2 regions of the Gluconobacter sp. Dm-73 genome follow, and region 2 is predicted to be linked to the other one. Evidence: predicted binding sites of a transcription regulator. Region 2 holds the regulator's gene; the other holds the start of a gene.

What was found. The regulator HrcA, encoded in region 2, represses chaperone genes, less so after heat shock. The targets are predictions, from matches to a motif close to GTTNGCACTCNCNNNNNGNGAGTGCNAAC.
Region 1: groES (co-chaperone GroES) is a predicted target of HrcA. The motif match lies at 9,487-9,515, and genes of this name have one in related genera.

What each region holds. Positions count from the first base shown of each region.
Region 1 is NZ_JAERLW010000001.1:390,600-406,896, forward strand. It holds gene JK176_RS01835 (murein transglycosylase A) at 1-209, shown strand, start outside; gene JK176_RS01840 (site-specific DNA-methyltransferase) at 206-1,024, shown strand; gene JK176_RS01845 (cytochrome-c peroxidase) at 1,106-2,581, shown strand; gene JK176_RS01850 (lipase family protein) at 2,661-3,845, opposite strand; gene JK176_RS01855 (hypothetical protein) at 3,924-4,181, opposite strand; gene JK176_RS01860 (Smr/MutS family protein) at 4,338-4,901, shown strand; gene JK176_RS01865 (hypothetical protein) at 4,907-5,989, opposite strand; gene hemF (oxygen-dependent coproporphyrinogen oxidase) at 5,986-6,903, opposite strand; gene JK176_RS01875 (S-methyl-5'-thioadenosine phosphorylase) at 7,190-8,080, shown strand; gene JK176_RS01880 (hypothetical protein) at 8,132-8,395, opposite strand; gene JK176_RS01885 (dienelactone hydrolase family protein) at 8,502-9,212, opposite strand; gene JK176_RS01890 (DUF4169 family protein) at 9,255-9,461, shown strand; gene groES (co-chaperone GroES) at 9,591-9,881, shown strand; gene groL (chaperonin GroEL) at 9,932-11,572, shown strand; gene JK176_RS01905 (TonB-dependent receptor domain-containing protein) at 11,849-14,812, shown strand; gene JK176_RS01910 (hypothetical protein) at 14,973-15,359, shown strand; gene JK176_RS01915 (hypothetical protein) at 15,356-16,297, shown strand, end outside.
Region 2 is NZ_JAERLW010000010.1:21,908-38,204, forward strand. It holds gene flgH (flagellar basal body L-ring protein FlgH) at 1-745, shown strand, start outside; gene JK176_RS11170 (tetratricopeptide repeat protein) at 798-2,039, opposite strand; gene JK176_RS11175 (biopolymer transporter ExbD) at 2,043-2,477, opposite strand; gene JK176_RS11180 (biopolymer transporter ExbD) at 2,551-2,976, opposite strand; gene JK176_RS11185 (MotA/TolQ/ExbB proton channel family protein) at 2,981-4,075, opposite strand; gene JK176_RS11190 (energy transducer TonB) at 4,216-4,839, opposite strand; one part of gene prfB (peptide chain release factor 2) at 5,237-6,298, opposite strand; one part of gene prfB (peptide chain release factor 2) at 6,300-6,368, opposite strand; gene JK176_RS11200 (penicillin-binding protein 1A) at 6,408-9,041, opposite strand; gene hrcA (heat-inducible transcriptional repressor HrcA) at 9,149-10,219, opposite strand; gene rph (ribonuclease PH) at 10,303-11,025, shown strand; gene rdgB (RdgB/HAM1 family non-canonical purine NTP pyrophosphatase) at 11,025-11,621, shown strand; gene JK176_RS11220 (cation:proton antiporter) at 11,795-13,018, shown strand; gene JK176_RS11225 (amidohydrolase family protein) at 13,019-14,398, opposite strand; gene JK176_RS11230 (ABC transporter ATP-binding protein) at 14,532-16,297, opposite strand, start outside.

The DNA of each region.
Region 1 (16,297 bases), on a different contig from region 2:
CGAAGCTGCCTTATGGCGCGGGCCAGCCCGTCACATGGGATCATCTGGTGTTCGCGCAGGATATCGGGACGGATATCAAAGGTGCGGGACGCGCCGATCTGTTCACAGGGTGGGGTGCGAGCGCGCAGTCCATCGCCGGGAACCTGCATGCACATGGCCGGATGGTGCTGTTTCTGCCGCGCCCACCTGCGGATTCCGGGGCGCAATGATCCGCAGTCGCCGGGAAAAACTCGGTGTTCATACGCTGATCCGGGGAGACTGCACGACGGTTCTCAAGCGGATGCCGTCGCAGAGCGTGGACGTGGTGGTGACGTCGCCGCCCTATAATCTGGGTGTGTCGTACCGGACGTATCAGGATCGACTGCCGGAAGACGCGTATCTGGACTGGCTGGAGGATGTCTGCACCAGTTTGTGTCGCGTGATGAAAGATGATGGGTCATTTTTCCTGAATATCGCAGGATCGTCGTCCCAGCCCTGGCTACCGTTCGAGTTGATGACCCGGCTGCGCAAGCTGTTCGTGCTTCAGAACCACATCACCTGGATCAAGTCGATTTCGGTTGGTGAGATCACCTACGGGCATTTCAAGCCGCTGAATTCTGCGCGTTTCGTCAACCGCAACCATGAGCATGTGTTCCATCTGACCAAGACAGGAAACGTGCCGGTGCAGCGGCTGGATGCGGGTGTACCGTTTACGGACAAGAGCAATATCGTGCGGCGGCAGCACATCACGGACCGGCGGTGTCGAGGCGATACGTGGTTTATTCCCTACGAGACCGTGCGGAGCCGCAAGGAGAAGTTCAGCCATCCGGGGACGTTTCCGGTGGCGCTTCCCGAAGCCTGCATCCGGCTGCACGGGCTGCGGCCGGGCGGCGTGTTGCTGGACCCGTTCATGGGCTCCGGGACGACGCTGGTGGCGGCGGAGCGGATGGGCTGTGTGGGGATCGGGATTGATACCGATACGTCTTATGTGAACGTGGCGCGCAAGCGGGTGCGGGCTGCGATCGATCATGAGGACGAAGATTAATCGACGACACCTGTTTTTCTGACAGGTTCAATCACTTTGACTTTGCGTGTCACTTTTCGACATTATCACGACACCGTGAGTATGAGGAGAAAAGTGGTGCGTTCCAGCACGATTACAAAGGGAATTGCCGGTCTGGTGGCGCTGGGCGTTGTCGCCTGGGGCGGGACTGTCACATATCTCGAGCATTTCGATCATGCTGGAGCACCGCAGCTTCCTGCCAGCAGCCCAACGCGTCAGGACCCGACGGCCATGGCGGCTTTTGCGGCTCTGCGCGAAGTGCGCTGCGATTACTGCCACACGCAGAATGCGAACCTGCCGTTCTATTTCAGCCTGCCGCTGGCCAACCAGATCATGAAGCGCGATCTGGTGCAGGGGCAGCGTCATTTTGAATATGCACCGGTTCTGGCCGCGTTGCAGCAGGGCAAGCCGCCTTCGGTCGAGCAGCTTTCCCGCATCGAAGAAGTCATCACCCAAAACCGTATGCCGCCGGCGGCCTATCTGCTGATGCATCCGCATGCCCATCTGAACGAAAAGCAGCGCGTGGATATCCTGAATTGGGTGCGTGAACAGCGCGAGCGTTATTATGCGACGTCGGGCGTGGCAGCGCAGTTCCGTGGCGAGCCGATCCAGCCAATTCCCGAGAATGTAGGCGTAGACTGGAAGAAGGCCGAACTTGGTCGGGCGCTGTTCTTCGACAAGGGCTTGTCGGGTGACGGAACGCTCAACTGTGCAAGCTGTCATGGTCTGGACAAGGGCGGCGTGGACAATCTGACGACCGCGACGGGTATTGGGGGCCAAAAGGGGCCGATCAATGTACCCAGCGTCTATAATTCCGTGTTCAGCATGTCCCAGTTCTGGAACGGTCGTGCGAAGGATCTGGCGGAGCAGGCAGCAGGGCCGGTCATGAACCCGCTCGAAATGGGTTCGCATGATTGGGCGACAGTGGCTGAGCATGTTCGGAGCACTCCCGCCTATGCCGGGCAGTTCGAGGCGGCATTCGGTTCCGATCAGATCGACAAGGACACGATCACGGGGGCGATTGCGGAATATGAAAAGACGCTGATCACGCCGGACAGCCGTTTCGATCTATATCTGAAGGGCGATGCGAAGGCGATTACGGCGCAGGAAAAGCGCGGCTATGAGCGCTTCAAGGAAATCGGCTGCTCAGGCTGCCATAGCGGTATTGCCGTGGGCGGTGACGCTTACGAGATTCTTGGGTTGGAAGGCCCGTATTTCGAAAACCGTCACACGAAGCTGACGGCTGCGGATGAGGGGCGTCTGTCTGTGACGCATGCGGAAGGCGATCGGGCGCGGTTCAAGGTTCCGAACCTGCGCAATGTCGAACTGACCGGGCCATGGCTGCATGATGGTTCGGCCACCACGCTGGAGCAGGTCGTTCGGGAAATGGCACGTTACGAGACCCCGGATCGGGACATTGCCGATCAGGATGTCGCGGATATCGTGGCGTTCCTCAAAACGCTGACAGGCAAGTACGAAGGCATTCCTCTGAAGGATGTGCCCGCTGACCAGCCGCTACAGGCTCCGGTCTCGAACTGAAGTCTGCGGAACCTGCGGAAATAAAAAACGGCCCCGGATCATCCGGGGCCGTTTTCTTATGGGCCTTGTCTGTAAGGGCTTATTGCTGCGGAACGGGGTTGCACTGCGGCGGGACGGGCTGCCCGGTCATGACTTCGTTGGTGAAGATCGCGGAATCGGCCAGAGAGCCGTTGACCGTCTCACTGTGGTTCAGACCCTTGTAGAGATGCGCCTGAACGAGCGATCCTGCGGCGCAGGCGGCTTTAACCAGCCCAAGCTGGAGCGCAGGTGGGACGTCACGGTCTTCTGTGCCCGTCCCGGTGAAGAGAGGCTGGGCCAGCTTGAGGGTTGGGAACTCCATGCCCTTCAGAGCCGGGCTGATGGCCTTGAGAAAGGTCGGCTGGAGCGTGTTGTGCAATGTCAGGCCAGCGGCCTGCGTCTGCTGGGACAGGGATGTCAGGCATTCATGCGCCGCCTTGCGATAGAAGGGCAGCGCCTTGGGGGTGAAGGCTTCTTCGGGACGGAAATGCGGGTCGTGTCCTGCCAGTCCGGTGGCAAGGTAGAGGACATAATCGACGAGCGGGCTGTAGCCTGCGTCGGGATGGGCGGCATTCTTGAGCAGATCCCCAAGAAGTTCGGGCGTGACGTAGGGGGCTCCGGTGGCTACGGTGCCGCGGATGTCCAGTTCGGGGGCGTAGGCCGGAGCGTAGGCCGCCGTAGCGACGGCGGCGCCACCGCCCTGAGACTGGCCGACAATCATGATTTTGTTTTTCAGGTCCGGCACGTTGGCCAGTGCGGCGCGGATGCTGTCGAGGACGCTATAGGCTTCGACCCGGGTGTCCAGATAGGCATGCGTGCCGGGTCCGCCGAGGCCCTGATAGTCCGTTGCGACGATAGCGAAACCGCGTTTCATCCATGTTGAAAGATAGGTGCTGTTGCGATCGTTATAGGGATTGAGGGAGGGCGCGCAGCTATCGTCCACGCCGACAGTGCCATGGGCCCAGGCGACAATTGGCCAGCCGCCCTGTGGTGCGGGGCCGGGGGGAAGGATGATTTCGGCCGTAACGGGAACGAGGCCCTTGCCGGTAATGCCGTTCGTCGAAAGATAAGTGATGCGCAGGGCGCGCCCGGCGTCTGGAAGGCTGAGCGCTGCGGCCAGCGGTGCCGAGGTTGTGATGGTTCCGGGTTTTTGAGCGCCGGATGGGGCTGCGGCCTGTGCCGCGCTGAAACAAAGGGCGGTGCTGGCGAGAAGGGGAGCAAATTTGCGCAGGAAAGGCAGGGGCATGGAAGATCCTAGGTCGGTCTTGGGCCGGTCTGGCGTTGCAAGCGAGACTGACGGCATGGTCCTTAACGTCAAGTGAATTTAAAATGGCTTTATGTAAGAGACGGCATCTGACGTGATGCGGGCAGTCCAATCGTCCTGCGCGAGGCGGCGGTCGGCGGCCTTGTCGATCCGCTCACGCTCTTCCGCCGTCAGCAGGCCGCGTTCGTATTCCTGTGTCGCGCGGGCCTTGGCGTTGCTGGCGCGGGCGCGGGTATCGATCGGGTAAGCGCGTTTTTCGGGCAGGGCGAAGGCACTGTCGGGAAGGCTGTCGCGCTCTTCCTGTGTCAGATGGCTCATGGTCCTGTTCTTTCGGAAAATGGAACCTGAGGTGTAAACGCATCCGCGGGCGGAAAGTCCCGAAAGAACATTGTTCAATGATGCTCGAAGCCGTTACATGCTCGGGGCCTGAACTGTCTGATGGACAAGGGCGGCCGGATAGGAAGTGAGGATAGTGTGGCGAAGCGGGATCTGAGGGAGGAGGAAGCGACGCTATGGCGGATGGTTGTCCGCGATATCAAGCCGTTGCGGTCTCCGCGCTCCCCGCGTCGTCTGGCGCCTGCGGCCAAGGTCGAGCCTCCTGCACCCGTACCCGAGGTCCCGCGCTCCATACCTGTCGTGACGGGACGCTCTTTCCTGCCTGTACAGTCTGAGAGGCCGAAACCGCGTCCTGCGGAGCTTTCGGTAGGTGTTCGCGCGCCGGGCTTGGATGATACGAGCTGGAAACGTCTGTCACGCGGGCAGATGAAGGTGGATGCGCGGCTCGATCTGCATGGCTATGTCGTGCAGGAGGCGTTCGAGCGACTGTATGATTTCATGCAGCGTGCGCGGGTTCGAAACTGGCGTTGTGTAGAGGTGGTGACGGGGCTTGGAAGCGGCGAGACCAGCGGGTTGATCCGTCGTGAGCTGCCAATGTGGCTTCAGCGCGGGGATCTGCGGTCGATGGTTCTGGCCGTTGTGCATCCCCATGCGGCCAATCATGGATCAGTCAGGATTTTGTTGAAAACGCGCCGTCGCTGACGCTGTCAGAGATGGCGTGTTTCCTGCCCCTCGCGCCAGCGCGGTGTATTGACGGAGAGCCAGCGGCGCAGGGCCAGCGTGGCGCCCAGATCGGGAACGGCACGTGAGAGGAACGGGGCCGCGTTGTCGCCTGTGACCAGCTTGAAATGATGCGTCTCGGCCCAGCGCCTCACACCGGTATCTGCCGTGGCAGCCGTGCAGGCGCGGTTCCATTGCGCGACGATCTCAGGCGGGGTCAGCATAGGGAGGGCAATGGCCATGGCCGTATCTGCGGCGGCGGAGACGGCCTGCCACGCGTGATAGAACGGCCCTTCGGGCGCGCGATGCCTCGCCTGCTGATAGGCTTCCATGAAAATGGGGATGGTCGTCGAATGCGTATCGGTCAGGTCGCCGGTGTAATAGATCGCGCTCGTGCCCTCGGGCAGGTTGGCGAGGACGTCATCAAGCGGTCGGTCGAGCGTGTAAGGAGAAATCTGCACGGCATCGACGGTGCCTTCGTGCAGGGCGGTCAGGGCGTTTGACGAATCCACATAACCGGGCACGGGAATGGGGCGCAGGCCGAGAAGCGAGAGGCCCATCAGGGCATTCAGTTCCGGGCCGCCGATGCGGGAGACGGCAAGGCGGACAGGATGATCGTGAAAGAACCCCGTCAGGCGGCTGCGCAAGGTCTTGTGCAGTTCGGCGCGGGCGATGACGACGGTCGTGGTGGAAGCCACCAGAACCGGGGTCCAGCGTCCGAAATCGTAATGGACGCGGGAATCGCCTGTCAGGGATGCCAGAAGTGTGGCGCCGGGAAAGGCCAGCGCCGTATTGCCGTCAGGCGCGCTGTTGGCGTCGAACAGGTTTGCGGCGCGAACGCCGTCCTGTCCGATATCGGGGGTCAGTTCGAGAGGCGTCGCCAGATCCAGTGTGTGGGAAATGGCGCCACTTGCCAGTTCTGCGAACTGGCCGGGGATGGAGGCGAGCGTGCCGCCCAGAAGGAGCTGAACATCCGTCAGAGTCCCGGCGCGGGCCGGGGTGTTCAGGAAGCGAGCGGTTCCGCCAAGGGCCGCCAGCCCTTTCAGGGCGGCACGTCGGGTCAGTCTCACGGCCAGCGGACTTCCGGCGGCATGCTCATGAGGATGGCTTCGGTGTTGCCGCCTGTCTTGAGACCGAACAGCGTGCCACGGTCATGCAGCAGGTTGAACTCCACATAACGGCCGCGACGGATGAGCTGGGCATCGCGGTCCGCTTCGGTCCATGGGGTGAACATCCGGCGGCGCACGACAGCGGGGTAGGCATCATGGAAGGCCATGCCGACATCCTTCGTGAAGGCGAAGTCCTGATCCACATTTCCGGTAGAGAACTGATCGTAGAAAATACCGCCCAGACCGCGTGGTTCGTTGCGGTGGGACAGGTGGAAGTAGCGGTCGCACCATTCCTTGAAGCGGGGGTAATGCTCCGGATCGTGCCGGTTGCAGGCATCTTCGAAGGATTTGTGGAAATAGTCCGCGTCCGATCGCGCTTCTGCGGTGTCGGGGAACATGGGCGTGATGTCCCCGCCGCCGCCGAACCAGCCCTTCGTCGTGATGATCATGCGCGTGTTGAAATGCGCGGCACTGACATGCGGATTGCACGGATGGGCGACGAGGGAGACGCCGGTTGCAAAGAAACGCGGGTCTTCTTCGGCACCTTGGATGTTTTTGCGGAATTCGGGGGAGAACTCACCCCAGACGGTCGAGACATTGACGCCGACTTTCTCGAATACGCGGCCGCGCATGACGGACATGACACCTGAACCGCCTTCCGGGCGGCTCCAGGCCGTGCGTTCGAAGCGGCCGGGGGCGGTGCGGTCGCGCAGGACCTGCGAACCACCTTCAGCGGCCTCGTCTTCGAGCTTTTCGTAGGACGCGCAGATGCGGTCACGGAGGGTTTCGAACCAGGCTTTGGCGTCCTGCTTGAGGGCGTCGTGAGGTACGTCTGGACGAACGGTTTCGGCGAAACCGGGGCTGATCTGGTCCATTTTTTCTTCCCCCGTCTATACAGGACAAAACTTCGTTACGCGCAGTGTCCTAGCAAATCGTGCCGTCGTCGAACAGTTGGCTGATGCATGACTGACGCCCATTGGTGGCGGGCATCCGTGGCGGGACGATGGCGCAAAGACGTTTTCATTTCGTAAAAACGCTGGGTTTTGTGAAAATATTTTGCTGAACGCGGGAAAGGGGCATGTCCGGCGTGCGAGGGTTGCGCGTCGGGCGTTCTCGTGGTCCAGAACGGGCGAGCGGACCAAACAACAGTCAGGAACAGACATGTCTTCGGAACAGGAAATCCAGCCCGTCATTGGTGTGATCGGTGGTTCGGGGCTGTACGATATCGACGGACTCGAAAACAAGGAATGGCGCAAGGTTGAAACGCCTTGGGGTGAGCCGTCCGACGAACTGCTGTTCGGGACGTTCGAGGGCGTACAGTGCGTGTTTCTGCCTCGTCATGGGCGGGGCCACCCCATTCCGCCGTCGCGCCTGAATTTCCGCGCCAATATCGATGCGCTCAAGCGTGCGGGTGTGACGGATATTCTGTCGCTTTCGGCGGTGGGGTCGCTCAAGGAAGAATTGCCGCCGGGGCATTTCGTGCTGGTGGACCAGTTCATCGACCGCAGCTTTGCGCGTGAAAAGAGCTTCTTCGACACCGGCTGCGTGGCGCATGTCGGGATGGCGGACCCGGTTTCGGCGCGCGTGCTGGATGTGGTGCAGGGTGAAGCGGCTTCGCTCGGTATTCCGTTCACGCGGGGCGGGACATATCTGGTGATGGAAGGGCCGCAGTTCTCCACGCGTGCCGAGAGCGAGCTCTACCGGTCCTGGGGCTGTTCGGTCGTGGGCATGACGAACATGCCGGAAGCCAAGCTCGCCCGCGAAGCTGAGATGAACTACGCGACCGTTGCGATGGTCACGGATTTCGACTGCTGGCACAGCGAGCATGACAGCGTGACGGTCGAGGCTGTCGTGAAGGTCATGACGGGCAATGCGGAGAATGCGCGTCGCCTTGTGAAGGCTGTCATTCCGGTGCTGGGTAAGAAGCGTCCGGTCGACGCCAGTGCAGAGCGCGCTCTGGATCATGCAATCATCACGGCTCCGGCTGCACGCGATCCGAAGCTGCTGGCCAAGCTCGATGCTGTGGCCGGACGTGTTCTGAAACAGGGCTGAGGCTCTGCTGAACGCCGCGCCTGCGTAAAACGGGCGCGGCGGAAACCATAATCAATCGAAATTATGGTTCGGGTCTGCGTTCAGGTCGATGCCTGCCCGTGCATCATCAATTTCCACGCCGTCCAGTTCCACCGGCGGCAGGTCCTTAACCGGAGTGCCCTGCGGCACTCCCTTGATTGCGATCAGGTCGGCGGCTTTTTCGAGATAGCCTTCTGGACCACAGTCCGGCTTGCCATCGGCTTCCCACAGAAGACGCGCTTCGTGACGGATCGCGGCATCGTGCTTAGGGTCGTTTTTGAGCGGATTGATGCTCATCTTGAAACTCCTGTCTGATCCGGTGCGGTATTCGCCGGGATTGTTATCAGTATAGACCCGTTTCACGGTTTTGCGACAGTCTGTGTCACCGTGTCGGGAGAGTGCTTCAGGCGAGATGTGTTTTCAGAAAATCAACGCTGCGGGACCAGGCGAGGTCACGGGCGTCCTTGTTGAAGCTCGGACGTTCGGGGCAACCGAAACCATGACCGGCGTCGTCATAGACATATTCCTCGACCTCGGGGCGGGCGTCGCGGATCTTCTGGATTTCGGTGTGGGGGATGGAGGAATCCTCGCCGCCGAAATGCAGCTCGACCGGACAGTGCGGCGCGGTATCGACATGGTTGCCGATGCTGCCACCATACCAACTGACGGCCGCGTCCACGTTATGGGTCTGGGTCGCCGTCAGCCATGCAAGCAGACCGCCCCAGCAGAAGCCGATGATACCGACTTTCCGGTGTCCGGCATCACGCAGGGCCTTCGCGCAGGCAGCAATATCGGTAAGCGTCTTGTCGGACGGAATCTGGCTACGGAGTTCGAGGCCTTCCGTCACGCCAGCCTGTGAGTAAGGCAGGATGACATCGGCTTTTGCACGGTCGAAAACGGCCGGGGCAATGACGTGGAAGCCTTCTGCGGCGAAGTCGTTGCAGACATTGCGGATATGGTCGGTGAGGCCGAAAATTTCCTGCACGACGATGAGGGCGAGGGGCGACTCCGCCGAGCCTGCCTCATACGCACCGAAGCTGTGTCCGTCTGAAGCTGCCAGCTTGACCATCTGGCCTGATGCGGGGGTTTTCTTGTCCGATGGGCTGTGTTTCATGTCTGTCTATCCAGTTTTGTCATGCCCGAAAGGCCATGAATCATGAGCGACGTCATCAATCTCCGCCGGGAACGCAAACGCCGCAAGGGCGTTGAGGATGCCAAGGTTGCGGATGCCAATCGTCGTTTGTATGGACGGACCAAAGGCCAGAAACTGACGGAAAACATGGAAAAACAGCGGCTGAAAAGCCTGCTTGACGGGCGGAAACTTTCTTCTGGTCCGTCTGGGAACGACAGCGAGAAACCTTGACGGAAACGGGTTGGGCGCCTATGTCATTGGCACTCTCCATACGAGAGTGCCAAATGCACTGCAGTCATTGAGTGCAGCAACCCGGTCATGCTGCTTTTTACAAGGGTGTGACCAATAATGGAGCGATCCATGACGAAGTTTCGTCCCCTTCACGACCGCGTGGTGGTCCGTCGCCTGACGGGCGAAGAGAAGACCGCCGGCGGCATCATCATTCCTGACACCGCCAAGGACAAGCCGACCGAAGGCGAAGTCGTTTCCGTCGGCCCGGGTGCCCGCAACGAGCAGGGCCAGACCGTGGCTCTGGACGTCAAGGCTGGTGACAAGGTGCTGTTCGGCAAGTGGTCCGGCACCGAGGTCAAGATCGACGGCGAAGAGCTGCTGATCATGAAAGAGAGCGACATCATGGGTGTGATCGGCTGATCAGCCGTCCCCGTTTCCTCTCGTAAAAACCTCATTCAGGAGTAAGAATTATGGCTGCCAAGGACGTAAAGTTCGGCGCTGATGCCCGCGAGCGTATGCTGCGTGGCGTTGATATCCTCGCAAATGCCGTCAAGGTCACGCTCGGCCCGAAGGGTCGTAACGTTGTTCTCGACAAGAGCTTTGGCGCACCGCGCATCACCAAGGACGGTGTGTCGGTTGCCAAGGAAATCGAACTGGCTGACAAGTTCGAGAACATGGGCGCCCAGATGGTCCGCGAAGTCGCGTCCAAGACGAACGACATCGCAGGCGACGGCACCACGACTGCAACCGTGCTGGCCCAGGCCATCATCCGTGAGGGCGCCAAGGCTGTTGCTGCTGGCATGAACCCGATGGATCTCAAGCGCGGCATCGACAAGGCTGTCGGCGTTGTTGTTGAAGAGCTGAAGAACAACACCAAGAAGATCACGTCTCCGGAAGAGATCGCTCAGGTCGGAACGATTTCCGCCAACGGCGAGACCGAAATCGGCGAGATGATCGCTTCTGCCATGCAGAAGGTTGGTTCCGAAGGCGTCATCACGGTTGAAGAAGCCAAGGGCCTGCACACGGAACTCGACGTTGTCGAGGGCATGCAGTTCGACCGCGGCTACATCTCCCCGTACTTCGTGACGAACCCTGAGAAGATGACGGCTGATCTCGACAGCCCGTACATCCTGATCCACGAAAAGAAGCTCTCCTCGCTTCAGCCGATGCTGCCGCTTCTCGAAAGCGTTGTGCAGTCTGGCCGTCCGCTGGTGATCATCGCCGAAGACGTTGATGGCGAAGCACTTGCCACGCTGGTCGTGAACAAGCTGCGTGGTGGCCTGAAGATCGCTGCCGTCAAGGCTCCGGGCTTCGGTGACCGTCGCAAGGCCATGCTGGAAGACATCGCCATTCTGACGGGCGGTCAGGTGATTTCCGAAGACATCGGGATCAAGCTGGAATCCGTCACGCTCGAAATGCTGGGTCGCGCCAAGAAGATCCACATCGAGAAGGAAAACACCACGATCGTCGAAGGCGCTGGTAACAGCGACGACATCAAGGGTCGTTGCAACCAGATCCGCGCGCAGATCGAGGAAACGACGTCTGACTACGATCGCGAGAAGCTTCAGGAGCGTCTGGCGAAGCTGGCTGGTGGCGTTGCCGTCATCCGCGTCGGTGGCAGCACCGAAGTCGAGGTGAAGGAGCGCAAGGATCGCGTTGACGACGCTCTGCACGCAACCCGCGCGGCTGTTGAAGAAGGCATCGTTCCGGGCGGTGGCACGGCTCTGGCCCGTGCATCCTCTGCTCTGAAGGGGCTGACCTTCGACAACGACGACCAGCGCGTCGGTGGCGAGATCGTCCGTAAGGCTCTGCAGGCTCCGCTGCGCCAGATCGCCTTCAACGCTGGTGAAGACGGTGCAGTCATCGCAGGCAAGGTGCTTGAGAACGACGGTTATGTCTTCGGTTTCGACGCCCAGAAGGGTGAGTACAAGGATCTGGTCGCGGCCGGTATCATCGACCCGACCAAAGTTGTCCGTACGGCCCTGCAGGATGCTGCTTCGGTCGGCGGTCTGCTGATCACGACGGAAGCCATGGTTGCTGAACGCCCCGAGAAGAAGGCTCCGGCCGGCGCTCCGGGTGGCATGGGCGGCATGGGCGACATGGACTTCTGATCGAAGTCCGGTCCGTCTTTCGCCTCTTTTACGAAAGAGGCGGGATGCCAGATCTGTTGCAAAAAAGCCTCTGGCCTTCGGGTCAGAGGCTTTTTAAATTTCAGTTTAATTACTGAATCCAAACCAAAACCCTGGCTGGGTATAACCGTTGCATTTATCACACATGTTGCATTCAAGTGCCCTCTGAAGACATGGCTGGTATGTATTTTTCGTGACAGTCACGCTCTGAGATCTTTAGACAGGGAACAACATTCTTCTGAAGGATTTTGTTCTTTGATGAGCACATCTCGTCGCCACCTGTTGCTGTGTGCATCAATTCTCGGAGTTGGGACCCTGTCAGGAACGGCTTTCGCCGCTTCCACGACACAGCCGGAACACCGTTCCCACAAGGCTGTGCATCACAAGACAGCCGCTTCGACGACTGCTGCAAAACCTGCTGTTACGCCCGTGCAATCCGTGGCTGTGCCTGTCGCCACGACGGCTCCGACCTCTGTCAGCCGCCGTCGTGCTGCTGTTCTTGAGGCACAGGGCGTGTCGGGTGGTTCCGAGCGTATGGTCGTTACGGGATCGGCGCTTGCCTCCTCGAACAACCAGAACGCCAACCCTGTCCAGATCGTGACGGCCAAGCAGATTCAGCAGACGGGCGCCACGACCCTCAGCGACTTCTTCGCGCGTATTCCGTCCATCGGCGGAACGGGCACGAACAATTCTGAGACCAACGGAACGGGCGGTGCATCCTGCACTGACATTCGTAACCTTGGTTCCAACCGCGTGCTCGTCCTGATTGACGGCAAGCGTGCAACGCTGAACGGCCAGACGAACTGTATCGATCTGAACGCGCTTCCGGTTCAGCAGATCGCCAGCGTCGAAATCCTGAAGGATGGTGGTTCCGAGCTTTACGGCGCTGACGCCGTCTCGGGCGTCATCAACATCAAGATGCGTCATGATCTGTCGGACGGAAACATCACCATCCGCGGTGGCATCACCGGTCATGGCGACAACGACACCGGTATGATTTCCGCCTACAAAGGTTGGAACTTCGATCACGACAAGGGCAACCTGACGCTGTTCGGTCAGTATATGACGCAGGGCGGTGTTCTTCAGCGTAACCGTGGCTGGGCCAATCCGGTGCAACTCACGGATAATCCCGTGGGCTCGGGTGGAGAAGTTTTCGGATCAGGTTACTCGAACTATACGCATGTTCAGAACAGTACGACTGGTCTGAACGCCGCAGTTGCTCCTGATGGAAAAACAGTGAGCAACTGGGGTTCCAGCAATCGTTATCCGTATGGCCAGCATCAGAGCCTAATCAACCAGCTTCAGAATTCCAGCCTCTCGGGTGATTTCCACTACGAGTTCAACCGCCATGCCAATCTGTATTCCAATGTGATGTATTCACATCGGACCAGCTCCAGCTACATGGCGGCCGAACCGTTTGACGGCTCTGTTCCTCCCAGCACGCTACCGTCCGTTCTGACGGTGCCGGCTAATGATCCGAACAACCCGTTCGGTCAGGATGTCGACATCACGAAGCGTCTGACGGAACTTGGAGATCGTCGCGACGAGAACGCCACCGATACGGTCACCTCCAAGGTGGGCATGAACGGTGCGATCGCTTACGGCTGGGATTACGACGTTTCGTATACCTACGGTTCGAACATGTCGACGGATCATCTGGAGAACGTTGGATCGTACACGAACCTGCTGAATGCTTATGGTCTGCAGCAGGTCGATCCTTCTAACTCGGCCAGCGCTCTGCTTTATAATCCGAGCGTCTGCCCGTCTTTCGGATGCAGCAATCCGTTCGGAACGATGGGCAAGCAGGCTGCTTCCTACGTCAACTACAACACCAACACGCATTCGCACTACCAGCTTCGTGACTGGAACCTGCGCATCAACAACAACCATGTGACGACGATGCCCTGGAAGGGCGGCGGCGATCTGGGTATGGCGTTTGGTTTCGAGCATCGTGGCGAACAGCTGACCAACACGCCTGATCCGTTGATCGTCAGCGGGCAGAGCCTGACCAACACGGTTCTTCCGACCAGTGGTGGCTTTGATGTGACGGAAGGGTATGCGGAAGCCAAGGCGACGCTGCTCAAGAACGTCTTCCTTGCAAAGGATCTGACGATCGACGCGCAGGGTCGTGCGTCGGGCTACAGCACGACTTCCGAGACGGCGAAGAACTGGAAGGCGTCCATCAACTGGGCACCGACGCAGGATATTCGTTTCCGTGGCACGATCGGAACGTCCTATCGCCAGCCGAACGTGTATGAACTGTATGGCGGTCAGTCGCTCAGCTATAACCTTGCCAACGATCCCTGCGATGCCGGACAGGTCGGCACATATGGTGCGGCTTCGGCGACGGTTGCGGCAACCTGTGCGAAGCAGGGCATCAATACATCCACTTTCCATCAGTCTGGTACGGGCCAGGTTCCGACGCTGGGTGGTGGCAACGCTCATCTTGCACCTGAAATCGGGCGGACCTACACGTTCGGTACGATCATCACGCCGCGCTGGATCCCGAACCTCTCCATTTCCGGTGAGTTCTGGCACTACTCGGTCAACCACACGATCAGCGCACTTCCGACACAGTATATTCTGGACGGATGCTACACGGGTACCAGCCCTTCGCTGTGCAATACTGTGAACCGTCTGGCGAATGGCCAGATCAACACGGTTTCGGCAACGAACCAGAACACCGGTGCTCTGCATGAAAGTGGTGTGGACTTCGATTTCGACTATCGTATTCGCGTTGCCCCTCACGATGTCCTGTCGGTCTCCAACAACTTTCAGTATCTGCTGAACTACACGCAGCAGCTCGTTCCGGGTGGCGCGTTCACCAACTATACCGGTGCGCTGCTGTATGCGGGTGGCCCGAACAACGCAAATGCATCCTATGGCATTCCGCGTGTTCGTGACTATGCGACGTTCGGCTGGACGCATGGTGCGTTCACGGCGACATACATGATGCAGTTCATCGGCGGCATGCGCTGGAACGATCAGTCCGAGTTCCTGAATTCCACCACGGCGGGCCGTTACAAGACCCCGATGATGATCGAACAGGATCTGACGCTGGCGTACCGCTGGAAGAAGTGGAACTTCGAGAGCGGCATTAACAACATTACCAACAAGAAGCCTCCGTTCGTGGCCAGTGGCGTGGATAACAGCGCCGGCGCGACCTATGGCAGCTTCTATCAGGGTCGTTATTTCTTCCTGCAGGCAGGCATGAATTTCTGATCCTGACACTCTGAATGACGGCTTGGACCATTGGTCCTGAAAAGCCCCCGGTCATTGCGACCGGGGGCTTTTTTTATGTGAACTTTTCGAAAGCGGAATTTCCTGATTGACGGGAGAGGAAACCTGTCGAACTGTAACAGCCGATGTCGAAGAGGGGCTCATGACCGGGAATATCGACGATCTTGCGGCGCTGATCCGGGATGCTGAAGGCGGTCGGGAGCGTTTTTTGGAAAAGTTCGCCGCTTTCTGCGAGCAGGCCTTTCCGCGTCAGTCAACCGTGACGCGCAAGACACGCGGATGGCTGAAACGCACGGTCGATATCGAGGAGCTTGCCCTTCGGTTTGAAACACGAGTTTTCGTGCTCCGGCGTAACGGAACCGGGGTGGTCGCCGAGATTGCCCACGAGGTTCGCGGGGTGGTCATCAGCCGTAAGCAGGTTCCGGCCCGGGACTGGATCACGGAGTTGCGTCAGAAAATCCATGAAGCTGGGCTGGCCGTTTCGGGTGAGGGGCACGCAGCCGCCGAACTGACGGATTTTCAGCCGTGATGCGCCTGTTTCCGTGGTCCTCCGGTCCGAAAAAAGAGGCCGAGGCACGGGCGTTTCACGAGCTTGGCGGTCGGGCACGTCCTCTGGTGCGTCTGGGATCGGTGCGACAGGCGCTTCTGACGCCGTCCATGGCGATCATGCCGCTGGGCAATGTCCATGCCGAAACCTGGTGGAAGTCCGGGATGAACTGGCAGGCCGTGCATGAAGCTGGCTGGCGCACGGCAACGGACCGCATCCGCGAGCAGGCGCGAGCGTTGGGGGCGGCAGCGGTTCTGAACCTGCGATACCGGCTTGAGCATCATGGCGGGGCGCTTGGGTTCATGTTGCATGGTGAGGCGGTGCATGTGCCGCAGCTTGAACGTCTGGATGTGCTCTCTTGCGTGCCGTGGAATGCGGCGACGCTGGATGTGGCGCTTGCAGCCGGGATCGTGCCTGTGAATTACGGCGTCGGGACCTGGGAAGACATTCGCTACACCGGGCCTCTGGAAGGCTTTTTTGATGCGTTCAGCATTGGGGAAAGCGCTCTTTTGACGCAGGCCAAGCGGGCGGCTCGGGATGCAGCGGCGCTGAGTTTGCGGAACGATCCGGCCTGTCGGAACTGGGACGGGGCGCTGGGGCATGACGAGATCGTCGGACTGACAGTGCAGTCGGAACGGGGCGTCGTGAAGTCGCTCCGGGTTCGGGCGGCTGTGAGTATTCTTGGATATCGGCGCATCGGCGGTCAGGGTTCGGTGTCGCCTGCGATGGTCTGCGGACTGGATGATGCGGTTCGTTCGGGCTTGCAGCATCGGCCGCTTTTCGTCGGGGTTTCGAACCGGATCGAGGTTGAGGAGGAGGCTGGCGAACGGGGCAGGGATGGCCGCGTCGAGGCGGCTGTTCTGGGCCTTGAAGTCGGCGGTGAGGTTGTTAGCGAGGTCGTCGAGGGACTGGATGGTCTG
Region 2 (16,297 bases):
GCGGCATCCTTTTCGACATTCTGTGCGTACTCTGGGGCTGCTTGGCCTCTTGCCTGTCCTGTCAGCCTGCAATTCCCTTGCCCAGATGTCCGAAATCGGGCGACCACCTCGTATGACATCCATCACAAATCCGACGCTTGCCGCCTCCTACCGTCCGGTCAGCATGCCGATGCCCCCTCTTCAGCCGCCTCCTGACGAAGCGGCCAGCCTGTGGCGCTCCGGAAGCAAAGCCTTCTTCAAGGATCAGCGGGCCTCTCAGGTCGGGGATCTCGTCACGATCATCGTGGACATCACCGACAACGCCGCTTTCAACAACGGAACGACGGCTGACAGGGCTGCTGACGAAAAGTTCGGCATTCCCAACCTTTTCGGCATCAAGGGCAAGATCATCAGTTCGATCACCGGTGCAAACAGCCTGAATACGGCCAGTAGCAGCGATTCCAGCGCGACCGGGAAAATCACCCGCAACGAAACTGTTACCCTGCGTCTGGCCGGAACCATCACTCAGGTCCTGCCCAACGGCAATTTTGTCGTGATGGGAAAACAGGAAGTCCGGGTCAACAGCGAGCTACGCGAACTGGGCGTGAGCGGCATTGTCCGCCCGCAGGACATCACGGCAGATAATACCGTCACACATGACCGGATGGCCGAAGCACGGATCTCCTACGGTGGACGCGGAACCCTCACGCAGCTTCAGACACCACGTTACGGGCAGCAGTTCATGGACACGGTCCTGCCGTTCTGAACACAAAAAAGCCGGGGAGAGCCCCGGCTTTTTTGTGAATCGAAAGACTGTCTTACTTCGCAGGACGCGAGAGCAGCAGCGACCAGAGTTCTGCCACGTCACGAGCCGCTCCGTTTCCAGAAACAGCCTCAAACGTTTTGATGGCTTCGGCCTTCTGGCCACCATCCATCTGCGCCATACCGTATTCAACCTGAGCCAGATCGGGGTAACGCGGATTCTTCCCCAGACCCGTCTTCATCAGGGCCAGACCGGCATCAACCTGCCCATTCAGAACCTGATTGTAGCCAGCAGTCAGAGCCGGTCCTGCATTTGGCGCAGAGGCCGCCTGCGTCACAGCAGCAGCAAGCTGGCTCCGGTTCGTGGCAGCCTGCTGGGCAACGAATGCATGGAACTTCGCATCAGCAGCGGCGGTGGGGCCGTTACCAAGCGAGTGATTCGCATAACCCTGATTGAGCAGGTTCAGCGCAAGCTGGGGCAGGCCCATCTGCACTGCACGCTCGGCCATGTCCTGATAATCGGACGGATCCTTCAGCACACCCGTCGCCAGACGCAGGCGCTCGACATAGAAAATGAGCGGCGGCGAGAGATTCGGATTCGCGACCAGATCATGGATCAGCATCGACCAGTAATCAGGCTTCGAATAATACTTGGCTAGAAGAACATAGGCATGCGTCTTGGCGTCCGCATCCTTCAGGTTCGTATAGGCCGTCGCCAGCATCTGAAGCTGATTTTCGGCCGGAACCTTGCCAGCCTTGATCGTGGCGTCCACCTGCTCCTGCGCGGCCTTGGCCGTACCTTTCCAGTCCTGCTGCAGATAGTAGCACTGGATCAGCATGGTCTGCATGCGCGGGTCGGCGCCATATTCCTTCAGATAGCGCTCGGTCGCCGGAATAGCGCGGGCGTACTGCTTGGCGCTGTAAGCCATGGTGGCCTGCGCCATCAACATCTGACCCTTCGCGGCCTTCGGCGTACGCGGGCTGTTGATCAGAACGTCATAGGCCTTGATTGCCGCGTCCGTATTCCCGGACTGTGCGGCGATCGCGGCGCGCATCTGGGCCGTGGTGTAGGTTTCATAATCGGTCTTGCCCTTGACCGCGTCTGCGGCATCGACGGCTTCCATGGCCTTGGCATAGTTTTTGGAAGCCAGAGCACTCTGGGCCTGCTGCAGATCCTTGCCAACAGCCTGACCGAGAACGTCATCGGCATGGGCGGAGCCAGCAAACGCGGCGATACCAAAGACACCGGCCAGCAGAAGATTACGGGCGCTCAGACGGCGGTAAAGGGACAAAGACACGAATTACTGTCCTTCCATGAACTGATCCAGACCAACAATTCCAAGCTTGGTCATGCCAAGACGCTGTGCGTCTGCCATAACATGGGCCACGGTCTTGTAGTCCGCAAGACGATCCGGGTGGATATGCATTTCAGGCTGGTCCGGCATTGCGGCAGCGGCCTGAAAATGAGCCTGAAGAGACGCCTCGGACGTAATCGGCTCGTTGTTCCAGGAAATGCTGTTGTCGTAGCCGATGCTGACGGTCACGAGTTTGGGTTGTTCGGTCGATGGGGGAGGATTGCCCTGAGGCAGATCGATCGCCACCGAGTGTGTCTGAAGCGGAATGGTGATGATCAGCATGATCAGCAGCACCAGCATCACGTCGATCAACGGCGTGGTGTTGATATCGACAATGCCTTCGTCTTCGTGCGTGCTGTCAGATCCGACGCTCATGCCCATGACGGCGGTTCTCCAAAAAGGTGACGTGAAAGCTTTGTCGGGGCCGCCCTGTCCGGAACGACCCGACACGACCTCAGTTCGAGTGAGGCTGCTCGGTAATGAAGTCCACGTGGGCGATACCAGCTTCCTGGCAGGTCGCGACCACCTGGCCGACTGCCAGATACTTGGCAGCCTGATCACCGCGGATCTGGATCTGCGGCTGGGGCTTCTGCTTTGCCACCTCGACGAGACGGTTCAGCAGGTCAGTGTGGTTCGCAACCGGCGTCGTGTCCCAGAACACCTGGCCGTTTGAATTCACTGCCAGAACGATGTTGCCCTTCCTGGTCTGGGTAGGCGTATTCGCATCGACCGGCAGCTTGACCTTCACCGAGTGTGTGGCGACCGGGATGGTGATCAGAAAGATGATCAGCAGCACCAGCATGACGTCGACGAGGGGGGTGGTGTTGATTGCCGACACCACCTCGTCGTCACCGCCGCCTCCTCCGACGTTCATTCCCATAGGATCAGATCCGCTCGCTGGTGGTGATGGTGGTCGGAACGGCCATGCTGCCCTGTTCCGGGCTGACGCCGTGACGGAAGCCGCCGATCAGGACGGACTGGATGTCGGCCGCGAAGTTGCGAACGCGATCCATGGCACCCTTGTTGCGACGAACGAGCAGGTTGTAACCCAACACGGCCGGAACAGCAGTGGCAAGACCGATAGCCGTCATGATGAGGGACTCACCAACCGGGCCTGCAACCTTGTCGATAGACGCCTGACCGGAGATGCCGATGGCCGTCAGGGCGTGATAGATACCCCAGACCGTACCGAACAGACCGACGAACGGCGACGTGGAACCCACCGTACCGAGGAAGGCGAGGCCGCCCTGCATACGGGTGTTGATGGTGTCGACCGAGCGCGAGATGGACATTTCGGTCCAGGACGGCAGGTCGATCGAGTCACGCATGGAGCCTTCATGGTGCTCGGCGGCAACGATGCCCGTTTCTGCGATGTAGCGGAACGGAGAAGACGCCTTCAGGGCAGCAGCACCCTGCTGAACGGACGGCTTGGTCCAGAACTCGCGGGCAGCTTCCTTGGAGGCGGCAAACAGACGGCCCTGCTCCAGGAATTTCATGACCATGATGATCCAGGTACCAGCGGACATGATCACCATGATGATCAGAACGCCACGGGCAATCGCATCACCATTGGCCCACAGAGCGCCGAGGCCATACGGGTTACCCTGCGGAGCAGGAGCTTCCGGCGTCGCGGTTGCGCTCTCGCCCGGCGTTGCAGCCGCTGCGGGAGACTGGTCGGCCGGAGCCGTTGCCGGAGCGGCACTGTCAGCAGGCGCAGCAGGTGCACCCGCATCATTCGGAGCAGCTGCCCCAGGAGCGCCAGCCGGATCGGCGGACGTTGCCGGGGGTGCCGGGTTGGTAGAGGGGTCAACCGGAGCGGCTGCAGGAGCGCTCTGGTCGGCAGGAGCCGGCTGGGCGAAAGCGACGGCCGGTGCAACTGCACCGGAAGCCAGGGCCAGCGTCAGAGCCAGCGCGCTGGCCCGGACGGCACGCGCCTTCGTCGGAACGGCAAGGGCAGGAAGGCGGAACAGTCTGGTCATGAACTCCATATCCTCGTTATCGATGCCCGTTTCCGGAGCTTTTAATGGGGTGTCGGCCATATGGAGACCGGCCCTTTTCTGAGCCCTGTCAGGGACTGGAAATCCTAACAGGGCAATTCTGTTTGACGGCAGTCGAAAGATCAGTCGTCGCCCATCGTAAAGTCGATGTGCAGGACGTGGTGATGCTCTGTTACCGGAACGCCATTGACAACGGCGGGCTGGTAACGGGCCCGACGAAGGAAGTCGAGCGCACTTTCCACGAACTCATGGCCACCGCTCGAACTGGTAATGGTACAGTTCGCCGTCTTGCCTGTCGGAAGAATGTCACACGATGCGGTCACATGACCTTCGCGGTTTTCTTCCATCGCCTCGTCCGGATAGACAGCCTGTGCACCGTTGATCGGCCGCGCGCCTGCCTGATGATCTGGCACTGCGTCAGCTGGCGGTCCCTGCGGCGGAGACGGAACGGGCTCCGGCGAGGGGGTCGGGCTGGGCGGTACCGGATGCGGCGGCTTGGCGTGAGTGACACGCTGGATCGCCTTGGGCGGCGGCGGCACGGAAATCTTCGGCGGCGGAATATACGGCGGCGGTGGCTTGGGCTGTTCCTTGATCACTTCCGTCTTGATAGGCGGCTTTTCCTGGACCAGCTTGCTCACAGCACCACTCATAAGCGCATAGATCACAGCGCCCATAGCCAGCACGGCCACGACGATCGCGACAATGTAGTCTGTCGGCTTGCGCTGCTGTGCGGCGTAGCTCTTCATGTCGAAACCTTCTTACCCCTCACTGACACCGGCGTTGGTCCACATCTGCCGGGTGCGGTGCCCCGATTTCTGTGTTGCCATCAGGCTTTCCCGCTGCAGACGCATAGGAATGCGTCATATGCCGTGAGAACATACCCGATATGCTGATTGGGCAGTCTAACCCCCATGCTGTCAAGCCGGTGATTGCTCTTATCGAAACGATTTTTTCATATTGTGGACATATTCTGCGCTTTGCGCCCTGTCCGGGCAAATAAAAATATTCCCCAGAATCCTGAGAACGTAACGTCACTTCACCGCGTTATGACAGATTAAAGAAAAAAGGCGCCGAAACAGTTTTTCTGTTCCGGCGCCTGAGCGAATCCGTCTGAAAGCCGACAGGGCTTAAACGTAACAGGATTTACTGGGCCGAGGCGCTGGCTTCCGATCGGGTCGCCCCCACGCTCTGCGCCAGTGAGGCCGACATGAAGTCGTCCAGAGCGCCATCGAGCACCGCGCCCGGATTTCCCTTCTCCACACCCGTCCGCAAGTCCTTGACGAGCTGATAGGGCGCCAGAACGTAGGACCGGATCTGGTGTCCCCAGCCGATATCGGTTTTGGAGGCTTCCGTCTGGGCGGCAGCGGCTTCGCGCTTCTGCAATTCCGCCTCGTACATCCGGGCGCGCAGCATTTCCATCGCCTTGGCGCGGTTGCGATGCTGAGAACGGTCGGTCTGGCAGGCCACCACGATCCCGGTCGGGATATGGGTGATCCGGATGGCCGAATCCGTTTTGTTGACGTGCTGTCCACCCGCGCCCGAGGCCCGGAACGTATCGACGCGCAAATCCGAATCGTTGATCTCGATCTCGATCGAATCATCCACGACCGGATAGACCCACACAGACGCGAACGACGTCTGACGACGGGCCGCCGCATCGAATGGCGAGATCCGGACCAGACGATGCACACCCGCCTCGGTCTTGAGCCAGCCATAGGCGTTCGCACCGCTCACCTGAATGGTCGCGGACTTGATGCCAGCCTGCTCGCCTTCACTGCCTTCGATGAACGTGACCTTGTAGCCATGCTGCTCGGCCCAGCGCGTGTACATGCGCAAGAGCATCTCGGCCCAGTCCTGGGCCTCCGTACCACCCGCGCCCGCATTCACCTCGACGTAACAGTCATTGCTGTCCGCCTCGCCCGAGAGCAGGCTTTCGATTTCGCGCTTGCGGACGTCCTCGGCGATGGCACGCAGGGTCTGAGCGGCATCTTGAACGAGACTGTCATCCCCTTCCATCTCCGCCAGTTCGACCAGTTCGAGCGTGCCTTCGACCTCAGCTTCGATCTGCTGGACGCCTTCGATCTGGTTGGCAAGCGTCGTGCGCTCGCGCATCAGCTTCTGGGCGGCTTCTGCGTCGTTCCAAAGGTCGGGGTCTTCAACGCGGTGGTTCAGTTCCGCGAGGCGTGTTGTTGCGACATCCCAGTCAAAGATGCCTCCTCAGCAGTGCCACCGACTGCTTGATCTGGACGGAAAGGGCCTCGGTTTCGGCCGACATAGTGTCCTCCACTCATAAGGGGGGTCTGTTCTGGTGGCCTTAGTATAGGCCGCCCACGCCAATGTCACCATCGGACGGAGCAGGTTTCTGGGCCTGTCCCGGCACTGCGGACGACCCGGTTCCGGGCGTGCCGCCTCCGGGCTGGTCCGGCATTTGGGCCATGCCGCTTTCAGAATCCGAAATCACGCTGTCCGCGCCCGTATCGGCGGCAGTCAGGGCTTCCGTACCAGCGCCAAAGCCATGCAGCTCAACGGACGCACCCGGAACCTGATCGGTCTTGAAGCCATCGACAGCCGAAATGCGCCCCGTGTCGTAGCTGGCCAGCGTAATCCCGTCCGGCACGCGGAAGTCGAGCTTCGGACGGCTGGCCAGAGCGACCTTCATGATCTTGTTCCAAATCGGCCCGGCAATGCGGCCACCATCCGAATTGCGACCCAGCGTCTGGGGTGTATCGAAACCGACCCAGACCACCGTGACGATATCGGGCGAGAATCCGGCAAACCAGGCGTCATGGAAGTCCTGACTGGTCCCGGTCTTGCCCGCGATGGGACGGTCGATGCCAACACCCGCCATACGGCCGGTGCCCCGGGCGATCACGTCCTGCATCATCTTCACGATCTGGAACGTGCTCTGTTCGCTGGCCAACGTAGGGCGTGTGTCGGTCAGGGACGGGACAGACACGCTACCGGGTACGGGCGTGGCCGGGACCGGGGCAACCGGCGCGGCGGGCGGTGTCGTACCATCGGCCGGTGTTCTGTCCGTGGGAGCAGGCTGTTCGCTGGGCGGAGCCTGCATGGCAGTGCCGAGCTTCAGCCCCCCTGCCTGCCACAGCACGCTCCCGGAGCGGTCCTGAATGTCGTCCACAAGAGTCGGCGTGACAATATGGCCACCATTGGCGATCGTGGCGTAGGCCGCAGCCTCGCGCATGACGGTGGTTTCGACGGCGCCTAGTGCTGCGGGCAGAACATGCGGCATCTGCGCCACAAGCCCGGCGCGGATGGCCGTATCCGCGACCGCTTTCATGCCGAGATGGGCGGCGACACGGATCGTGACGAGGTTGCGGCTTTCGCGCAGCGCGTCATGCAGCGTCGTCGGCCCCCAGTTGTCATGCTCGTAGTTCTGCGGATGCCAGTCGCCATAGGAAATGGGCGAATCGTCGAAACGCTCGGACGGGGAAATTCCCTGTTCCATTGCGGCCAGATAGACGAAGGGTTTGAAGGACGATCCCGGCTGACGCAGCGCCTGCGTGGCCCGGTTGAACTGGCTTTCATGGAACGACCAGCCACCGACCATCGCCAGAACGCGGCCCGTATGCACATCCAGCGTCACCGCCGCCCCTTCGACCTGCGGGATCTGGCGCAATGCCGCCGAACCGCCTTCCTGCGGTTCGATCATGATGACATCCCCGGCACGCAGCGGATGCGCCCGCCGCGCCCAGGCGATATCACTCGCAAGAAGCGCGCCTTTACGGGCGCTGCCTTCCTCGATCCAGCCGACATGCGTGCCACCCGGCAGCACGACCGCCAGACGCCACTCGCGCAGCATCCCGCCGGGCGGCGTGACATGATCGAGCGCGCTCTCCCAGCCATCATCCTGAATGTCCGACAGGGTGCGCAACGCCCCCCGCCAGCCACTATGGGCGCGGTCGTAATTCATCAGCCCTTCATGCAGCAGCCGCGTCTCGGTGACCTGAAGACTGTGGTCGAGGCTGGTATGGACTTCCAGACCACCCTGAGCCGCCCGCTCCTGCCCGTACTGGGCGATCAACTGACGGCGGACCTCCTCACCGAACCATTCGGAATCCGGCAGAGGCCCAAAACGCTGCTTCTGCTGCGGGACCAGCGGCTCCTGCTTTTCCTGATCGGCCTGCTCACGGGTCAGAACGCCTGCCTCGACCATCAGGTCCAGCACAAGATTGCGACGACCCATTGCGGCCTGCGGATGCAGGAACGGGTTATAGTTCGTGGGCGATTTGGGAAGTGCTGCCAGAGAGGCGGCTTCGGCATCATCAAGCTGGTCGAGCGGCTTGTTGAAATAGCTCTGCGCGGCCGCGGCGACACCATAAGCGCCGTTCCCGAGATAGATGCCGTTCAGGTAGATTTCGAGAATCTTGTCCTTGGACAGCACCTGCTCCATCTTCATGGCAAGCAGGGCTTCCTTGATCTTGCGATCAAGGCTCACGACGTTGCTGTTGAGCAGCATGACCTTCGCCACCTGCTGGGTGATGGTCGAAGCTCCCAGCGGACGGCGGCCATGACGCGCGAAAATGTCCGTCAGGCCCGCACGGCCGATCGCCATGAAATCCACGCCGCCATGCGTATAGAAATTATGATCTTCCGTCGCGATGAAGGCATTCTTCACACGCTCGGGGATGGCGTTGATCGGCACGAAGATCCGGCGTTCGTTCGCCAGTTCGGCCATCAGACGGTCATCGGCAGCATAGATGCGGCTGACCGTCGGCGGCTGATAGGCGCGCAGGCTGTCCACGCTGGGCAGATCCGCCACCAGCTTGGCATAGGTCGTCCAGCCCAGAATGCCCGCCCCGGCCACGCCCACAAGCCCCACACCGGCGATGATCGCCAGGGACTGCCGGTAGCGGCGAAAACGGGGAGGGCGTGGTGGCGTGGCGCCCGGACCTTGAGGGTTACGGGAGCGGAGAGAGCGTCGCGTCATGCACCCTGCATAGCATTATTCCGCCCCTTCCGTCGCCCCGTCTAAAAAGGTCATTTCATGAAAGAGGCGTAACCCCCGGACCATTATTCCGAAACGTTCAGCAGCCTTCAGCCAAGCAAACGGCCAACCATCCGCGCGGTGTAGTCCACAACAGGCACGATCCGCCCGTAATTCAGACGGGTCGGGCCGATCACGCCGATCGCACCCACGATTTTCTGGGCTTCGTTGCGGGCAGGCGCCACGATCATGGACACGCCCGACATGCCGAACATCCCGCTTTCACGCCCGATATAGATCCGCACCCCTTCGGACGCATCGGCCAATTGCAGAAGCTGGAGCATGGTCTCCTGCGTTTCCAGATGATCGAACAGCATGCGGATCGTCGTCAGGCGCTCGATTTCCGTGATGTCGGCCAGCAGCTTCCCCTGCCCTTTCACGAACAGCGTCCCCCCGTCGGCGTCCCATGTCGCAAGGCCGCTTTCGATCACACTGGCCGTCAGGGCGTCGAGTTCATGGCGGCTGGCATCCATTTCGCTCCGGACCCGCTCGCGCAATGTGCCGAGCGTCAGGTCTCCAAGGCGAGCGTTCAGATAGTTCCCGGCTTCGACGAGAGCGGAAGGCGGCACGCCGGGCGGAGTCTCGATAATGCGGTTCTCGACCTGCCCGTCCGAACCCACCAGAATGACCAGAACCCGCCCCGGACCAAGTGCTACGAACTCGATATGCTTGAGCGCGGCATCCGATTTCGGCGCGAGCACCAGCCCGGCAGCGGAAGACAGACCCGAAAGCAGGGACGACGCTTCGGACAGAATGTCCTGATAGGATCGCCCGTGAATATCGAGCCGACTGTCGATGCTAGCGCGGTCTTCCTCCGTCAGCGCGCCAAACTGGAGCAGGCCATCCACAAACAGGCGCACGCCCTTTTCGGTCGGCAGACGCCCGGCTGAAACATGCGGGCTGAACAGCAGCCCGGCCCGCGCCAGATCTGCCATGACATTGCGGATCGTGGCCGAAGACAGCGCCGGTTGCAGGCGCTGGGCCAGCGTCTGGCTGCCGATGGGCTCACCCGTTTCGACATATTCCTCGACGATTTCACGCAAAATCGCGGCTTCACGATCTCCCAGACCGTGCGGCATCGGGATGGAAGGGCGGAACAAGGGAGGCTGTGGTCGCATCATGGTAAACCCACTGTCGGGGCTGGATGGGTCTGCGTCAAACGCGCTAGAGGCGGGACATATTCTTCCACGGGATCTTTTTTGACATGACTGACACCGCACGCAAGCGTCCCTCCGGGCGTGCGCCGGACGAAAACCGTATTGTTTCAATCGAAACGGGCTTTGCCCGCCATGCCGAAGGCTCCGCGCTCATCCGCGTGGGCGGCACGGAAGTCCTGTGCACGGCCACGGTCGAGGAGCGTGTTCCGGCGTTCCTGCGCAACAGGGGACAGGGCTGGATCACGGCCGAATACGGAATGCTCCCCAGGGCGACCCACAATCGCGGCCAGCGCGAGGCGGCCAAAGGCACGCAGTCCGGTCGCACTCAGGAAATCCAGCGGCTGATCGCACGGTCGCTCCGGGCCTGTGTGGATCTGAAAAAGCTGGGAGAGCGAACCATCACGCTCGACTGCGACGTCCTGAACGCGGATGGCGGCACGCGCTGCGCCTCCATCACAGGCGCCTGGGTGGCATTGGCGATCGCGCTGAAGACAATCAAGCGCTCCCAAGCCCTCACAGCTCAGGTCGCAGCAGTCTCATGCGGGCTGACGGATGCCGGAGCCGTGCTGGATCTGGACTATATCGAAGACAGCAGCGCGCAGGCCGATACGAATTTCGTCCTGACGGCGGATGGTGGCATCATCGAAATTCAGGGTACCGCCGAGGACAAGCCGTTTCAGGAGAGCGAATTTTTCGAACTCCTTCGACTGGCAAAGCTCGGCACGACCCGACTGTTCGACGCCCAGAATCACGTCCTGGAGACTGCATGATGCGGACACTGTCCCGAGGCTCAAAAATCGTTCTGGCCAGCCATAATGCCGGCAAGCTGCGCGAATTCTCCACCTTGCTGGCCGAGAGCGGGATCACCGTCATCTCGGCCGCCGAACTGAACCTCCCGGAACCCGAAGAGACGGAAGAGACCTTCACCGGCAACGCCGCCATCAAGGCCCTGGCCGCGGCCAAGGCCTCCGGACTGCCCGCGCTGGCCGATGATTCCGGCTTCTGCGTCGCGGCGCTGGACAATCGCCCGGGCGTCTATTCCGCACGCTGGGGCGGCCCGACCAAAGACATGCAGATCGCAATGGACCGCGTGCATCGGGAGATGGGCGACAGTGCCGATCACCGGGCCTTTTTCGTCGCAGCCCTGTGCCTGGCCTGGCCGGATGGCGAAACGCGGACCGTGCAGGGCGAATGTCACGGCACGGTCGTCTGGCCCCCACGCGGCGATCATGGACACGGTTATGATCCGATGTTCGTGCCGGAAGGCGGAAACCGGACCTTTGCGGAAATGACCGAAGCCGAGAAAAATGCCATCAGTCATCGCGGCCGGGCGCTGGAGCAATTCCTGAAGAACTTCATCGCCTGATGACTGGAAAAACCCGGTCTTTTCCAAAATAAAACTCCGGGTTTTCATTCCTTTCAAAAACAGTTCTTTGAAAACAGAAACATAGAATTATTTATTACATGGAAATAAAAAATTACCCTAATTTTTTTGATCCATGTTACCCTGACCGGACCTGAAACAAAAAAGGGATCGTCATGGGGAATGTGACAGCACTGTTTGCGGATGCATTTATATTTGTCCTCGTTCCGTGGGGACTGTGGCAACTGCTCAGGCGTTCCATTCCCATTGCCATTCTGCCCATTCTGGTGGGCATTGTTCTGGCGGTCCTGCATTTTCCAGCGTCAAAAGTCGGTATTCCTTCGCTTTACGGCGATTATATCGGCTGGCTGGCCGTTCTGGTTCTGGCGTTCACCGCCGGACTGGAAATGTGGCAGAACCCCACCCATTCCCCCGAAGCCGAAAACCTCCCTTCCCCAACGCTGGGTCGCCTGCTGGGCGGAGCGCTCGTGGCGCTGGGCGTTCCGTTCGTCATCGGGACCATTCTGGTCAAACTGTTCTTCCTGCCCCTGCACGGCTGGCAGGCCCCGCACGGGGATGGCTGGATCGGCGCCATGTCGATCGGGCTGTGCATTTCCGTCAGTGCGCTGCCGGTTCTGATCGGCATCGTGCGCGAACTGGAGCCTGTGTACCGCCCCGTCGGACAGCTTGCCCTCAAACTCGCGGTCGTGGACGATGCGGCCCTCTGGATCGGGCTGGCCATCCTCCAGTTCGCGGCACGCGGATCGGATGCGCTGCATGGCTGGACCGGATTTGAAGGACTGGCCGTCCTGCTTCTGGTCGGCATGGCGCTCCTGAGCAGCTGGGCCACGCGAAACCTGAAGAACCCGCCGATCTGGGTGATCTGGGCCGCTGTTCCGGCCTATCTGGCCGCCGGGTCCTGGGCGAGCCACGAACTGGGGCTGCATGAACTGATCGGCGCCTATTTCGCAGGTGCGCTTATGCCGCCGCGCTGGGTCCGTCGCCTGCCGGTCGAAGCTGTGGGGACATTCTCGCTGATCTGGCTGGCACCGATGTTCTTTGGCCATAGCGGATTGCGGATCGACGGCGATGCGCTGACATGGCCATCCGTTCTGGCCTCCCTGCTGCTGGTCGTCATTGCGATCGTCACGAAAATCCTCGCCGTCTGGATTTTCCCGCCCGCTCCGGGCCTGACGAACCGTCAGGCGCTGGGTATCGGCTCCCTGTTACAGTGCAAGGGGCTGATGGAAATCGTGGCGGCAACCATCCTGCATGCGCATGGCATGATTTCGGAATTTGCCTTCGCCTCGCTGATGGTTCTGGCCGTGATTTCCACGACGCTGACCGGGCCGATGTTCCGGCTCGTCTCGGGACGTTCGCGCCCCGAGACTGCGGCATAATCAATCCTTCGAACGCACGGGGCCGTGGCTGACAAGCGCGCCCCGCTGCCAGACTTGATCAATCTGGTCCACGGCGGCGATGTTTTCATCCGCATTGCCATCCACAACCAGAAGATCCGCCCGGCGGCCCGGAGCAATCACGCCACGGTCTGACAGATGCAGCAGGGCCGCGGCATTGCCCGTGGCCAGACTGATGGCCTGCACGGGGGACAGCCCGGCCTGCACCGTCAGATACAGCTCACGATGCTCGGCAAAGCCGGGAATACGGGTCGGTGCGGCCCCGGAATCCGTCCCAAAACCAACCTTCACCCCTGCCCGATACAGCACGGCGAGGTTCTTCTGATTCACCGACAGGGCATAGTGCGAGGCCTTGGTCAGAGGCTTGGCCAGTGTCGCCGCGCACCATTTCGGATCCGTGAACTGACGGCGCAGGGCCGGGTCCATGCCCGCCAGAACGAACGGATTGGAGAGCAGCTCCGGCTGTTCGGCATAAAGATAATTGGCTTCGTCCAGATCCAGCGTCGCAATATACCATGTGCCCTGACGGAGCATCGCCGCGATCAGATCGTGATCCACCGGCTGGTCCCGCACGCCATGCGCGAGAATATCGGCTTTTGCCGCCACGATGGCCTTGGCGACGGCGAGATCGTGAATATGGACCGCAACCCGCGTGCCATGCTGATGCGCTTCGTCGATGACGGCTTCATAGATGGCGGGCGGCAGCATGGGATAGGTCTTGCCGTCCGGGACGTCATTGCGGAAATCGTCCACCCAGAGCTTCACCAGATCCGTATGTTCCGCAATCATCTGGTCCACGTCCTTGCGGGCCTCTTCCGGCGTGGTCGGACGGAAGACCTGATCGGGACCAACGCCCTTGACCATGGCCGCCGGTGGCACACCATCCGGCGCGCCAATCCCCTGATCCACGCCATACAGATCCGCCCCCGGATTGCGACCCTCATGCTGCTCCTGACGCAGCGTATCGAACAGCGGAGAGCGGTTCAGACCCAGCGCCGTGACGGTCAGGACACCATAGTCGGAATACTGCTTCATGGCCGCGAGAATATTGGCGCGGGTATAGTTGTCGCGGCTGGCCCCCGTGCCTTTCACGAGGCCGACATGGCTGTGATCGCTGATAAGAGCGGGCATCAGCGTCTTGCCCGTCAGGTCCACATGCCGCGCGTCGGCGGGAGCCGGGATGCCGACCGAAAGAATCACACCATTGTCGATGACCACCGTAGCGTCCGGCTGCGCCGATGCCCCGGTCCCGTCAATCAGCCGCGCATGCTCGAATGCGACCGGCTCTGCCAGCGCATTTCCGATACTGAAAGCGGCAGGCGTTGCGAGCAGCAGGGCGGTGAAGACGGAACGGATGGTCATGCGGCGGTCTCCTATGTGGCTCCCGCCGAGCTTCTTTATCGGGCATCCTGTGCTCCGGGCGGAAACGTCCATGAAGGACGAAACGCCCCCAGACCGGGAAAGATGCCGAAACGCAGACCCTTTCCTTCCGGCCTCAGCCCTCAAGCGACTGAAGCTCGAACAGGCGGCGGTAAATCCCGCCCTCGCGCGTAATCAGTTCGGCGTGCGTTCCGTCTTCTTTCAGCGCGCCCTGACTGAACACGAGGATGCGGTCCAGTTCCATGACGGTCGAGAGACGATGCGCCACAACGATGACGGTCCGGTTCTGCATCAGGCGACGCATCGCATCCTGCACAAGGGATTCGGACTCGGAATCGAGACTGGACGTCGCTTCGTCGAAAATCAGAATGGGCGCATCGGCCAGAAAGGCGCGGGCGATGGCAACACGCTGGCGCTCACCGCCCGAAAGCTTCACGCCGCGCTCTCCGACCATGGTTTCGTAACCCTCGGGCAGCCGCTCGATGAACGGCGCTGCGTTGGCCAGACGGGCGGCATCTTCGATCTCGGCGCGGCTCGCATCGGGGCGAGCATAGGCGATGTTTTCCGCAAGCGTGCGATGAAACAGCACCGGTTCCTGCGGAACAATCGCGATATGCGCGCGCAGGGACTCCTGCGTGACATGCGCGATATCCTGCCCGTCCACCACAATACGCCCGCCGTTCACGTCATAAAGACGCTGAAGCAGCTTGGTCAGGGTCGTCTTACCCGATCCGCTCGGCCCGACAAGCGCCACGCGGGAGCCGGGCGCGATGTCGATGCTCAGATCCTGATAGAGCGGCTTGACCTGCCCCGGATACTGGAAGTCCACATGCTCGAAGTGGATCGCCCCTGTCGTGAAACGCGCCTTCTGGGCATCGTCTGCGTCCTGAATGGCAGGATCACGGCGGAAAATCGCCACGAGTTCCTCCATCTCATTCACCGAGCGCTGCACCTGACTGACCTGCTGCCCCAGATCGCGCAGATACCCCTGCACCAGGAACATCATGGTCAGAACATACGCCACATCCCCCGGACCAGCGTTCCCTCCCCACCACAACCAGACGGCCAGCCCGATCAGCAGCATCCGCATGGCGAGCGAGGCCAGAGCCTGAAGATTGGCGCTATTCGTGCCCCGGACCCAGGTTTTCAGGGTCCGCTGACGCCAGCCCCGGATGATGCTGTCGAGCCGGTCGTCCTCGCGGTTTTCCGCACCGAATGCCTTGACCACCGGATTGCAGGTCACGGCATCCGCCATGGCCGCACCCATTTTCGTGTCCCATTCATTGGACGCACGGGCGGTGGGCGCGACATAGCGCAAGGTCAGCAGGATGGAGAGCATAGCGAACAGCACCACCGAAACCGCCAGAACCGACCCCATCAGCGGCGAGCGGACCATCAGAACCGCCGTCGTCCCGCCCAGAACCAGCACTTCCGGCGCGATCAGAAGCAGGAGCGTGTCGTCCAGCGTATCAATCGCCCAGATCCCACGCGTCAGCTTGCGGACGGTCGAACCCGCGAAGTTGTTGGCATGCCAATCCGTCGAGAACCGCTGCACCCGATCGAACGCCTGATTGGCAACGCGGTGCATGATGGCAAGCGTGAGATGCGAAATCCCGATGAAGGAGGAGCGCCGTCCGAACAGCCCGATCAGCCCGAGGACGATCAGCCCCGCGACCATCAGCCCCGCATCATCGCGCAAATGCAGCAGTTCCGAGGTTTTCTCCACAGCCGGGCCAGCGGCATGGCGGGAAATATCCTCCACCAGACGGCCTGCGAGAACCGGCGTGCAGACATCGGCCAGCGTGGCGAGGGCAACGCCGCCGAGGGTCTTGGCCAGCAGAAGGGGATGGTCACACCAGCGGCTACAGACGAAAGACAGGA